3 regions of the Streptomyces sp. NPDC087787 genome follow, and region 2 is predicted to be linked to each of the others. Evidence: riboswitches for the same ligand, from Rfam matches in the RefSeq annotation. Region 2 holds a riboswitch; each other region holds the start of a gene.

Region 1 (4,205 bases), on a different contig from region 2:
CCCAGGTGCAGCACATCGGCGCGGGCCGCGTGGGCGACGTCCGCCCGGTCGTTGACCGCGAGCAGCTTCCCGTGCCGAGCGCACGCGTCGGCGAACACCTCCAGCAGGCGCAGCTCCTCCCCCGCCTCGATGCCCTTGTCCCGCAACTGCACGACGTCGACGCCCGCCGCCAGCACCGCGTCGAGGAACCCGGCCAGGTCCCCCTGCCGCCTGCGAGCGTCCGTGCACAGGTACAGGCGCGCGGCACCGAGCCGACCACGGGCGTCGGCTGCGGCAACGGCAGCGGTCTCAGGCATACGCGGGTCCCCCCGGCTCGTCGGTTCCGTGGCTCGGCCGGCCACTCGGACGGACCCTATCCGCCCCTCCCGGCCGGCCGGTGCGGCCACCGCCCGCCCGGCCGCCGGGGCCGCGGCCGGGGGGCGTGGAGGAGTGGCCGGGTCAGACGGCGAGGGCCTGGGCGCGGCGCTTCACCTCTGTGCCACGGTTCTCACTCAGGGCCTGGGCGGGGGTGCCCGGCAGGGTCGGGTCGGGGGTGAACAGCCATTCGATCATCTCTTCGACCGTGAAGCCGTCGTCCCTCAGGAGCGTCAGGGTGCCGGACAGGCCCTTGACGACCTTGTCGCCGTCGATGAAGGCGGCGGGGACGTGCAGCGCGCGGTTCTCACCACGGCGTACGGCGATGAGCTGGCCCTCCTTGACCAACTGCCGCACACGTGTCACCTCGACGCCGAGCTGTTCGGCGATGTCGGGAAGGGTGAGCCAGTCAGGGACGAGAGCGTCGATCTTCGTGTCAATCTCGGTCACGGACACAAGCGTGCCATCTGCCACTGACACTCGGAAGCCAGGCCCGTCCACCCGGGGACGTGTGCCTCACGCGGTCGCCGCCTTCAGGGGCTTCGCCGGGTCCGCCAGCAGCCGCGGATCCATGGGCGTGCCGGACTCGATCAGCCGCCGCCCCTGCGCCAGATCCCGCGGCCGGCCGACGGCCAGGAGGGCGACGAGCCGGCCCTCGCGGAGCCAGCAGACGGTCCACGCCGGTCCGGTGCGATCGCCGCGCCAGACGACGGCGTCGGCCGACGTGTGGTGTCCCGCGTACTGGACGAAGCGCCCGAACTGCTCGGACCAGAAGTACGGCACCGGGTCGTAGACCACGGGGGTGAGGCCGACGATGTCGGCCGCGACCGTGCGCGGACCCTGGAGCGCGTTGTCCCAGTGGTGGATCAGCAGGCGCTCGCCGTACCGTCCCGAGGGGAAGGAGGCGCAGTCGCCCACCGCGTACACGTCCGGCACGGAGGTGCGCAGATGGTCGTCCGCCAGGACGTCCCCGTGCGGGCCCAGCGCGATGCCGGAGCCGGCCAGCCAGTCCGTGGCGGGGCGCGCGCCGATGCCGACCACGACGGCGCCCGCGGGCAGCCGGGAGCCGTCGTCGAGGACGACCGCTCCGGGTTCGACGCGCTCCACGCGCGCGTGGGTGCGCAGTTCGGTGCCGCTGTCGGCGTACCAGGCGGTCATCGGCTCGGCCACCTCTGCGGGCAGCGCCCCGGCGAGCGGGCGGTCCGCGGCCTCCACGACGGTCACGGCGCAGCCCGCCTCGCGCGCGGCGGTGGCGAACTCGGCGCCGATCCAGCCCGCGCCCACGACCACGATGTCGTGCTGCTCGGTGAGCACCGGCCGCAGCCGTTCGGCGTCGTCCAGGGTGCGCAGCAGGTGGACGCCCTGCACGCCCTCCGTGCCGGGCAGCCGGATCGGTTCGGCGCCGGTGGCCAGGACGAGGACGTCGTACGGCACCGGTCCGGCCGAGGTCTCCAGCACGCGGGCGCCGGGCCGCACGGCCAGTGCCTCGCAGCCGAGCCGCAGTTCGAGGCCGAGCGCCTCGAAGTCGATGTCGAAGGCGGAGCCCTCGGCCTTGCCCAGCAGGACGGCCTTGGACAGCGGCGGCCGGTCGTAGGGCTGGTGGGGTTCGGCGCCGATCAGTGTCACGGTGCCGGTGAAGCCCTGCTCGCGCAGGGCGACCGCGGTCTGCACACCGGCCATGCCGGCGCCCGCGACGACCACGCGCCGCGGCCCCGATGTGCCCTGTTCCTGCGTCTGGTCGCTCACCTGATCACCATAATTCAACTGACGCGGCGTCAGTCAGGGGCGTGCGGGGTGACCCGCTCCACAACCTGCCCCCAGCCTCTTCCCCCATGCCCGCCCGCCGCACGGCCGCCCCTCGTACGCGGGAGGCTCACCTACCGGGGCGGTGTTCCGCGGGCTAGGGTGGCGACCGTACAAGCACTCGCGGGAGCCCGGACGCACCGGGCTGAGAGGGAGGCTGGCGGCCTCCGACCGTACGAACCTGATCCGGGTCATGCCGGCGAAGGGAGGGGCTGGACGCCCATGTCGTTGCCACGTACGTCCGACGTCCTCGTCGTGGGGGGCGGAATCATCGGCCTCGTGACGGCCTGGCGCTCGGCGCAGCGCGGGTTCGCCACGGCCGTGGTGGACCCCGAGCCGGGCGGCGGGGCCGCACAGGTGGCCGCCGGGATGCTGGCCGCCGTCACCGAACTGCACTACGGCGAGCAGACGTTGCTCGCACTGAACCTGGCCTCCGCCCGCCGCTACCCGGACTTCGCGGCCGAGCTGACCGAGCTGACCGGCCACGACCTCGGCTACCGCCGCTGCGGCACCCTCGCCGTCGCGCTGGACGCCGACGACCGCGCCCACCTGCGGGAACTGCACGACCTTCAGCGCCGCTCGGGCCTGGAGTCCGAGTGGCTGTCGGGGCGGGACTGCCGCCGCCTCGAACCGATGCTCGCGCCGGGCGTGCGCGGCGGGCTGCGGGTGGACGGCGACCACCAGATCGATCCGCGGCGGCTCGCCCGCGCCCTGGTCGCGGCCTGCGAGCGGGCGGGCGTGGTCTTCCACCGCGGCTGGGCAGAGCGGCTCACCGTGGCCCGGGGCCGGGCAACGGGCTGTGTGCTGCGGGACGGCACCGCGCCGGCCGCGGAGCGGGTGGTCCTCGCCGCGGGCAGCCTCAGCGGACGGCTCGCGGGCGTTCCGGACGAGGTGCTGCCGCCGGTGCGGCCGGTGAAGGGGCAGGTGCTTCGGCTGACGGTGCCGAAGCGGTACGCGCCGTTCCTGAGCCGCACCGTGCGGGCCGTGGTGCGCGGCAGCCAGGTCTACCTGGTGCCCCGGCTCGACGGCGAGCTGGTCGTCGGGGCCACGAACGAGGAGCTGGGCTGGGACACGACGGTGACGGCGGGCGGCGTGTACGAGCTGCTGCGCGACGCCCACGAGCTGGTGCCGGGGATCACCGAGCTGCCGCTCACGGAGACCCGGGCGGGTCTGCGGCCCGGCTCCCCCGACAACGCGCCGCTGCTCGGCCCGACCGGCCTCGACGGCCTGCTGCTCGCCACCGGCCACTACCGCAACGGCGTACTGCTCACGCCGGTCACCGGTGACGCCATGGCGCACGTCCTGACCACCGGCGAGCTGCCGGACGAGGTCCGCCCCTTCTCCCCCAGGCGCTTTTACGCCGCGGCACTCACGGAGCAGCCCGCATGAACATCTCCGTCAACGGTGAGCCCCGCCGGGTAGCGCCCGGCACGTCACTCGGCACCGTCGTGCAGGCACTGAGCGCGGCGCCCTCCGGAGTGGCCGCCGCCCTCAACGAGACCGTCGTCCCGCGCGCGCGGTGGTCGTCCACGGCCCTGGCCGAGGGCGACCGCGTCGAAGTGCTGACCGCCGTCCAGGGAGGCTGAGCCATGGCCGACGACCCCTTCGTCCTCGGTGGTACGCCCTTCACCTCCCGGCTGATCATGGGTACCGGCGGCGCGACCGGCCTGGAGGTCCTGAAGCGGGCGCTCGTGGCCTCCGGAACGGAGCTGACCACGGTCGCGATGCGTCGGGTGGATCCCTCCGTGCACGGCTCGGTCCTGTCGGTGCTGGAGTCGCTCGGGATCCGGGTGCTGCCCAACACCGCGGGCTGCTTCACCGCGGGCGAGGCGGTCCTCACCGCCCGGCTGGCGCGGGAGGCGCTCGGCACGGACCTCGTCAAGCTGGAGGTCATCGCCGACGAGCGCACACTGCTGCCGGACCCGATCGAGCTGCTGGACGCGGCGGAGACACTGGTCGACGACGGGTTCACGGTCCTGCCGTACACGAACGACGATCCGGTGCTCGCGCGCAAGCTGGAGGACGTGGGCTGCGCCGCGATCATGCCG
Region 2 (4,205 bases):
CCGTACGGCTGACCTTTCATCTGCCCGGAGACGCCCCGGTGACCTGGGTGTTCGGACGGGAACTGCTGATCGACGGGGTGGGGACCCCGTGCGGTGACGGCGATGTGCGCATCTCACCGGCCGGCCGCGACTCGCTGAGCGCGGTCCTGATCCGGCTTCAGGTCGGTGGCGACCGGGCGCTGTTCCGCTCCTCGACGGCGCCCCTGGTGGCGTTCCTGGACCGTACGGACAAGCTGGTGCCCCTGGGGCAGGAGGGCGCGCTGGCCGACTTCGACGCCCACCTCGACGAAGCCCTGGACCGCATCCTGGCGGAGGAACAGAGCGCGGGCTGAGCCCTCGCGGCAGGCGGCACGGGCGCTGCCGTAACGCTTCGCCACGGCGCCAGGGTGTGCAGGAACGCTTCGCCGGTCGCCCGGGACGCAGACAGCCCCCGGGCCCGGCGTCAGCGCCTGCGGCGCCTGCCCCTTGCGCCGCGCGCCGGAGCGGGCAGGGCGGCCGGTGCCGCGGCCTCCATCAGTCCCGGACGGTCGGCCGAGACCACGAGTGCCGCCAGCGCCGTGGTGACCGGCACCGAGGCGACCAGGCCGATCGAGCCCACCAGCGTGCGCACGATCTCCTCCGCGACGAGTTCACTGGTGGCGACTGTCGTCACACCGCTCTGTGCGATGGAGAACAGCAGCAGCAGGGGGAGCGCCGCACCCGCGTACGCGAGGACGAGGGTGTTGACGACGGAGGCGATGTGATCGCGTCCGATGCGGATGCCCGCGCGATACAGCTCGCGCCGGCCCATCGCGGGGTTGGCCTCGTGCAACTCCCAGACCGCCGAGGTCTGGGTCACCGTCACATCGTCCAGAACGCCGAGCGAGCCGATGATGACACCGGCGAGCAGCAGGCCGCTCATGTCTATCGACGGATACAGGCCGTGGATCAGTCCGGTGCTGTCGTCGGTGTTGCCGGTCAGCGCGGCCCAGCCGATGAACAGGGAGCCCAGAAAGCCGATCAGCATCAGCGAGATCAGCGTGCCGAGTACCGCGACCGAGGTACGTGCGGACAGGCCATGGCACATGTACAGCGCGATCAGCATGATGGCGCTGGCCCCCACCACCGCCACCACCAGTGGGTTCGATCCCTGAAGGACCGCGGGCAGGATGAAGAGGTTCAGCACCAGGAAGCTGATGGCCAGCGCGACCAGCGCCATGACGCCCCGCATCCGCCCGACGACCACGACGGCGAGTGCGAAGACACCGGCCAGCAGTGCCATCGGGAAGCGCCGGTCGACGTCGGTGACCGAGTACTGCAAATCCTTGGGTGCTGAGGGCTCGTAGGCGACCACGACCTTCTCGCCCTGATGCAGCTGCCGGGACTGGTCGGGCTGCACGATCTCGGTGAAGGTACGGCCCTTGTCGCTGCCGGTATCCACCCGGATCGTGGCCTTCTTGCAGGCCCCGGACTGCTGCTGCTGTGCTGAGGAGCCCTCGGCGGTGGAGGTGTCGCCGGTCGGTGCGTCCCCGGAGGCGTTCACCGACCCGCAGCTGACCTCGAGCACCTCGACGACGGTGGCCTGCTGGGTCTGCCGGTCGAAGCCGACGCCGGTGCGCTCGTGCGACGGGGCCCCGCCCGGCCACAGGACGGCGAGTCCGGCCACCACCAGGGCGGCGAACGGAATCAGGATCGCGGCGATCACCTTGCGGAGGTGCTTCGACACGGGTGCGGCGGGCCCGTGGCTGTGACTGTGCCCGTGTCCGCCACCGCTCCCCGGGCCGTGCCCGTGGTCGTTCCCCGGGCCGTGCCCGCCCCCGGTCGCGGGGCCGTGCCCGTGGCCGGTACCGGCGCCATGCCCATGGCTCGTGCCAGTGGCTTCCTGACCGTGCCGGAAGTCCTGTTCGCGCCGGGGTTCGGGCGGCGGATGGGGGAACTGCTCTGTCGTGGTCACCGCCCGATCATCGCAAGAACGGGACAGGCCCACTGTTCACCGCGCCACAATGGACGCTAGCGTGGTGGCACCTTTGCACACGCGGGAGCTCGGAGCACCGGGCTGAGAGGGCGCTGACCTCCGTCTTCGCGATGTTTCACGTGGAACGTGCGATGTTTCACACGAGACGCCGACAGACGGACACCGCTGCGTCGACCGCCGAACCTGTTACCGGGTAATGCCGGCGTAGGGAGTAGGTCTCATGACCAACAAGGACGTACGCACGCCTGCCTCCAAGCAGATCTCCGGCGGCGCGGAGCAGATCGCTTCCGCCGCTTCCGGCGAGGAGGCCGGGAAGTCCATCGGCTGGCACAAGGGCTACGTGGAGGGCTCACGGCCCGATCTGCGGGTGCCGGTCCGTCAGGTGCACCTCAGCAACGGGCAGTCGGTCACGCTGTACGACACCTCCGGCCCGTACACCGATCCGCTCGTCGGCACCGATGTCCGCAGGGGCCTGCCGCCGTCGCGGGAGAACTGGATCGTGGCCCGCGGCGACACCGAGGAGTACGCGGGCCGTCCGGTCCGCCCCGAGGACGACGGAATCAAGCACACCTCGCCGCGCGGCGGTCTGCGCAACCTCGACGCGGTGTTCCCCGGAAGGCCGCGCCAGCCCCGCCGCGGCCGTGACGGCCGAGCCGTGACACAACTCGGGTACGCGCGCCGCGGGGAGATCACTCCGGAGATGGAGTTCGTGGCCATCCGGGAGAACGTCGCTCCCGAGACGGTCCGCGAGGAGATCGCGGCAGGCCGTGCGGTGCTGCCGGCCAACGTCAACCACCCGGAGATCGAGCCGATGATCATCGGCAAGCGGTTCCTGGTGAAGGTCAACGCCAACATCGGCAACTCCGCGGTGACCTCCTCCATCGAGGAGGAGGTGGAGAAGATGACCTGGGCGACCCGCTGGGGCGCCGACACGGTCATGGACCTCTCCACCGGCCGCAACATCCACACCACCCGGGAGTGGGTGCTGCGCAACTCCCCCGTCCCCATCGGCACGGTCCCGCTCTACCAGGCCCTGGAGAAGGTGGACGGCAGGGCCGAGGAATTGACCTGGGAGATCTACAAGGACACCGTCGTCGAGCAGGCCGAGCAGGGCGTGGACTACATGACCGTCCACGCCGGGGTGCGCCTCGCCCATGTGCCGCTCACCGCGAACCGCAAGACCGGCATCGTCTCGCGCGGCGGCTCGATCATGGCCGCCTGGTGCCTGGCGCACCACAAGGAGTCGTTCCTCTACGAGAACTTCGAGGAGCTCTGCGAGATCCTCGCCGCCTACGATGTCACCTACTCGTTGGGCGACGGGCTCCGGCCCGGCTCGATCGCGGACGCCAACGACGAGGCCCAGTTCGCGGAACTGCGCACGCTCGGGGAACTCGGCCGGATCGCCAGGCGTTTGAACGTACAGACCATGATCGAGGGCCCGGGGCACGTCCCGATGCACAAGATCAAGGAGAACATCGACCTTCAGCAGGAGATCTGCGATGAGGCTCCGTTCTATACGCTCGGCCCGCTGACGACGGACGTCGCACCGGCGTACGACCACATCACCTCCGGCATCGGCGCGGCGATGATCGCCTGGTGGGGCACGGCGATGCTCTGCTACGTCACGCCCAAGGAGCACCTGGGCCTGCCCAACCGCGACGACGTCAAGACCGGCGTCATCACCTACAAGATCGCCGCCCATGCGGCCGACCTCGCCAAGGGGCACCCGGGCGCCCAGGAGTGGGACGACGCGCTGTCCGACGCCCGCTTCGAGTTCCGGTGGGAGGACCAGTTCAACCTCGCCCTCGACCCGGACACGGCACGGGAGTTCCACGACGAGACCCTCCCGGCGGAACCCGCCAAGACGGCCCACTTCTGCTCGATGTGCGGCCCGAAGTTCTGCTCGATGAAGATCAGCCAAAGCATCACAGAGCGGTTCGGTGGTGCGGCGGCCGAGGGTGCCACGGCGGAGGAGATCGCCGAGGGCATGCTGCAGAAGTCGAAGGAGTTCGCGGAGGCGGGGAACCGGGTGTACCTGCCGATCGCCGACTGACGCAAGGCGGGGCGGTGCTCTTCGCGAGTGGGCAAGGGCACCGCTCCGGATTGCTCTCGGGACGTGCGCCCGCCGCCGGTGGGGGCGGGGACGAGAGTGTCGCGTCGGGGAGACTCCGGTGGCGGTCACTCCGGCTGGTGTTCCGGGCCTCCGAAGTCCGGGCTGCTGAAGTCGGGGCTGGAGAAGCGCGGGCGGCGG
Region 3 (4,205 bases), on a different contig from region 2:
GTTCCCCCCGTGGATCAGGATTCAGTGGTCGGCTTGCGTCCTGCCGTCCACGGGTCGTGCCGCCCTGTAGAGGGTGAACGCCCGATGAGCGACTTGAGCCGCCAGGAGCGCGAACAAGGTTCCCCCCAGGCACCGTGTGAGAAGGCTCCACCAGTCCACTGCCGGCCCCGCAAGAATCCGCACCGTCCACCAGACGTCGTAGGCCACCTTTCCGGCCAGTCCCGCAGCCAGGAGAGCGGCGGTCCACCAGCGCTTGGGCCACCCATCGGTCATGTCTCTCCCCCTGGCGAAATCACTCACCATCACCGGCCGTCTCCGGAGTGTGCCATGCCCGCTGCCTGCCCGTTCAGGCAGGAGGCGCGTCGGCGGACGCGATGGGCAACGGTGCGGCGGGCTGCGGCGTCTGGACGAGTGCCGGCTTCATCTTGGGCCAGGCTGTGTGAGGAGGGCTTGTGGCGCGGGGCATGCAGGAGCAGGACGGTGCGGGGCGTGAACTGAACGCGTACGAGCGGGTGCTCGCTGAGGACCGTCGGGTCGTGCGCGAGATGCTCCGTGTGAGTACCGGCGGTGCCCATGCCGGGCTCGCCATCATGGTCATCGTCGTCGCCTTGATCGCTGCCGCTGGCGGCGCCCAGTGGGCTCTGATGGTCGGTGGAGCGGTCGCGGCCTGGTTCGCCGTCGCCCTTCTCGCGGTTGTCCGTGGCGGGCGCCGCGGGTGGGCCGCCGTCACGCGGTCTTACCTCCTGACTTTCGGCTGGGCCAGTTGGCTGTGACTGCCGCGGCCGTTGTGTGGCTGGCATGGCCATGCCCCGCCGGCTGTAGGCTGCGCCGGCAGGCGCGACCACACGAGGAACCTCATGGAGCAATCGACGTCCACGCCGAACCGTCTGGCCAACAGCGGCCTCGGAGCCGTTCCGGCGGTTGTCCGCCTTGCGTACGCGACGCAAGCCGATACCGCCATCGCACGGCTTGCGGCTGGTCTGGGCGTGATCGGGTTCGCTGCCCTGACGGTGCGGGGATATCGACTCAGTGTGACGTACGAACACTCGCGGCTGGTGATCCATGGCTACCTGCGCACACGAGTGATCGACCGAAAGCGCATCACGGAGATCACGGACTTCCCCGCGGTGCGGTGGACGGCTCGCAACGGACGTAAGCGATGGACCCCCCTCACGGCGTTCATGACGAGCCCGGGTGAAATCTCGGCAACCCGTCTCCAGAAGGATCGTGTCATCAGGAAGCTGCGACAGTGGGCGCGGCATTAGCATCCCCGGGCGCCCTGCGGCAGCGCGGATTGGATCTGCGACACTGGTACAGCCATGCCTAAGCCCGGAGAACTCACTTTCGTCGCCCCGCGCGGAGCCAAGAAGCCGCCGCGGCATCTTGCCGACCTGTCGCCCGCCGAGCGCAAGGAGGCTGTCGCCGCGATCGGCGAGAAGCCGTTTCGTGCGAAGCAGCTCTCGCAGCACTACTTCGCGCGGTACGCGCACGACCCGGAGCAGTGGACCGACATCCCCGCCGGGTCCCGCGCCAAGCTCCAGGAGGCGCTGCTTCCCGAGCTGATGACGGTCGTACGGCATCTGTCGACCGACCAGGGGACCACCCGCAAGACGCTGTGGCGCCTGTTCGACGGCACGCTCGTGGAGTCGGTGCTCATGCGCTACCCGGACCGGGTGACCATGTGCATCAGCTCGCAGGCGGGCTGCGGCATGAACTGCCCGTTCTGCGCCACGGGACAGGCCGGGCTCGACCGGAACCTGTCCACCGCCGAGATCGTGCACCAGATCGTCGACGGGATGCGCGCCCTGCGGGACGGCGAGGTCCCCGGTGGTCCCGCGCGCCTGTCGAACATCGTCTTCATGGGCATGGGCGAGCCGCTCGCCAACTACAACCGCGTCGTCGCCGCCATCCGCGCCCTGACCGCCCCCGAGCCGGACGGCCTCGGGCTGTCCCAGCGGGGGATCACCGTCTCGACGGTGGGCCTGGTTCCGGCGATCCACCGGTTCTCCGACGAGGGCTTCAAGTGCCGGCTCGCCATCTCCTTGCACGCACCGGACGACGAACTGCGCGACACGCTCGTCCCGGTCAACACGCGGTGGAAGGTGCGGGAGGTGCTCGACGCCGGATTCGAGTACACCGCCAGGTCCGGGCGCCGGCTGTCCATCGAGTACGCGCTGATCCGGGACATCAACGACCAGGCGTGGCGTGGCGACCGGCTCGGCCGGCTGCTCAAGGGCAAGCCCGTGCACGTCAACCTCATCCCGCTGAACCCGACGCCCGGCTCGAAGTGGACCGCGTCCCGGCCCGAGGACGAGAAGGCGTTCGTCGAGGCGATCGCCGCCCACGGTGTGCCGGTGACCGTCCGGGACACCCGGGGCCAGGAGATCGACGGCGCCTGCGGTCAGCTGGCCGCCACCGAAAGGTAGCCGGGCGGTGGCCGGACGGTAGGCTGGGAATCTACACATCTTCATATTCCGACAGGGGAGCGCCACAGCGCTGAGAGTGCGGCACCGGCCGCAGACCCTCTGAACCTCGCCCAGGTCATTCTGGGTAGGAAGTTCGGTCATCACTCAAGCTGTTGTGCCCTGCCCGGGTGTCCCTCGCGGACCCCGGGCAGGGCCGCGTCTCTTCCTGGCCAACCCCCAGGAGGACATCCAGTGCACATCAAGACGTTCGCCGTAGCCGCGGTCGGGCTCGGCCTGGTCACGCTGTCGGCGTGCGGCTCGTCACCCGACGGCAAGGGCTCCGCGGGCTCCAAGACGGTGACCCTCGTCAGCCACAACTCGTGGGCCGCCTCCAAGAGCGTCATCGCCGACTTCGAGAAGAGCTCCGGCTACAAGGTGAAGGTCCTGGAGGACGGCGACGCCGGCCAGGCCGTCAACAAGGCCATCCTCACCAAGGACAACCCGCAGGGCGACGTCTTCTTCGGCGTCGACAACACCCTGCTGTCCCGCGCCCTGGACAACGGGCTGTTCCAGCCGTACGAGCCGAAGGACGCCGACCTGATCCTGCCGCAGTACCGGGTCGACGAGGCCAAGCACCGGGTCACGCCCATCGACACCGGCGACATCTGCGTCAACTACGACAAGAAGTACTTCGCCGACCACCGGCTGACCCCGCCAGCCTCGTTCGACGACCTGATCAAGCCGGAGTACAGGAACCTCCTCGTCACCGAGAACGCCGCCACCTCCTCGCCCGGCCTCGGCTTCCTGCTCGGCACCGCCGCCAGGTACGGCGACCAGGGCTGGCAGGACTACTGGAAGAAGCTCAAGGCCAACGGCGTCAAGGTCGTCGACGGCTGGGAGCAGGCCTACAACCAGGAGTTCTCCGGTTCCGCGGGCGGCAGGAAGGCCAAGGGCGACCGGCCCCTCGTCGTCTCCTACGCCTCCTCGCCGCCCGCCGAGGTCATCTACGCCGACCCGCGGCCGAAGACCGCGCCGACCGGCGTCGCGCAGGGCACCTGCTTCCGCCAGGTCGAGTACGCGGGACTGCTCAGCAACGCCAGGAACACCGAAGGGGGCAAGGCCTTCCTGGACTTCCTGATCACCAAGGAGTTCCAGGACGACATGCCGCTGAGCATGTTCGTCCACCCGGTGCGCGAAGCCGCCCAGGTGCCGCCGGAGTTCGTGAAGTACGGCCCCCAGGCCAAGAACCCCGAGACCCTGGCCCCCGACAGGATCGCCGCCAACCGTGACCAGTGGGTCAAGTCGTGGACCTCGCTCGTCCTCAGGTAGGCCGCGGACGCGGCCGCCGGACGGGGAACGCGGCGCGGCTCGGCCTCATGGCCGTGCCCGTCGCGTTCTTCGCGGTGTTCTTCGCCTACCCCGTGACCGCGATCGTCCGGCGCGGCCTGGAGACGGACGGGGCCTGGCAGTTGGGGCGGATCACCGATGTGTTCGGACAGTCCGACATCCGGCACGTGCTGTGGTTCACCACCTGGCAGGCGCTCGCCTCCACCGCGCTCACCCTGCTCGTCGCCCTGCCCGGCGCCTATGTCTTCGCCCGCCTCGACTTCCCCGGCCGGCACGTCCTGCGGGCCGTCGTCACCGTGCCGTTCGTGCTGCCCACCGTCGTGGTCGGCACCGCGTTCCTCGCGCTGGTCGGGCGCGGCGGCCTGCTCGACGAACTGTGGGGCGTCCGGCTGGACACCACGGTGTGGGCGATCCTGCTCGCCCACGTCTTCTTCAACTACGCCGTCGTCGTAC

Evidence for each region. Region 2 has a riboswitch for thiamine pyrophosphate ahead of thiC (phosphomethylpyrimidine synthase ThiC). Riboswitches for the same ligand answer to the same signal wherever they lie in the genome.
Region 1: another riboswitch for thiamine pyrophosphate. It lies ahead of thiO (glycine oxidase ThiO); the one in region 2 lies ahead of thiC (phosphomethylpyrimidine synthase ThiC).
Region 3: another riboswitch for thiamine pyrophosphate. It lies ahead of ACIOWN_RS27310 (thiamine ABC transporter substrate binding subunit); the one in region 2 lies ahead of thiC (phosphomethylpyrimidine synthase ThiC).

What each region holds. Positions count from the first base shown of each region.
Region 1 is NZ_JBIUVQ010000001.1:488,791-492,995, reverse strand. Features, by position in the region: gene thiE (thiamine phosphate synthase) at 1-296, opposite strand, end outside; gene ACIOWN_RS02290 (Rv2175c family DNA-binding protein) at 439-804, opposite strand; gene ACIOWN_RS02285 (FAD-dependent oxidoreductase) at 871-2,100, opposite strand; TPP riboswitch at 2,271-2,382, shown strand; gene thiO (glycine oxidase ThiO) at 2,380-3,546, shown strand; gene thiS (sulfur carrier protein ThiS) at 3,543-3,743, shown strand; gene ACIOWN_RS02270 (thiazole synthase) at 3,747-4,205, shown strand, end outside.
Region 2 is NZ_JBIUVQ010000005.1:211,633-215,837, forward strand. Features, by position in the region: gene ACIOWN_RS10660 (SsgA family sporulation/cell division regulator) at 1-332, shown strand, start outside; gene ACIOWN_RS10665 (YibE/F family protein) at 443-1,933, opposite strand; TPP riboswitch at 2,005-2,182, shown strand; gene thiC (phosphomethylpyrimidine synthase ThiC) at 2,175-4,007, shown strand; gene ACIOWN_RS10675 (hypothetical protein) at 4,133-4,205, opposite strand, start outside.
Region 3 is NZ_JBIUVQ010000019.1:60,368-64,572, reverse strand. Features, by position in the region: gene ACIOWN_RS27325 (hypothetical protein) at 465-773, shown strand; gene ACIOWN_RS27320 (hypothetical protein) at 858-1,265, shown strand; gene rlmN (23S rRNA (adenine(2503)-C(2))-methyltransferase RlmN) at 1,320-2,426, shown strand; TPP riboswitch at 2,470-2,575, shown strand; gene ACIOWN_RS27310 (thiamine ABC transporter substrate binding subunit) at 2,658-3,734, shown strand; gene ACIOWN_RS27305 (iron ABC transporter permease) at 3,710-4,205, shown strand, end outside.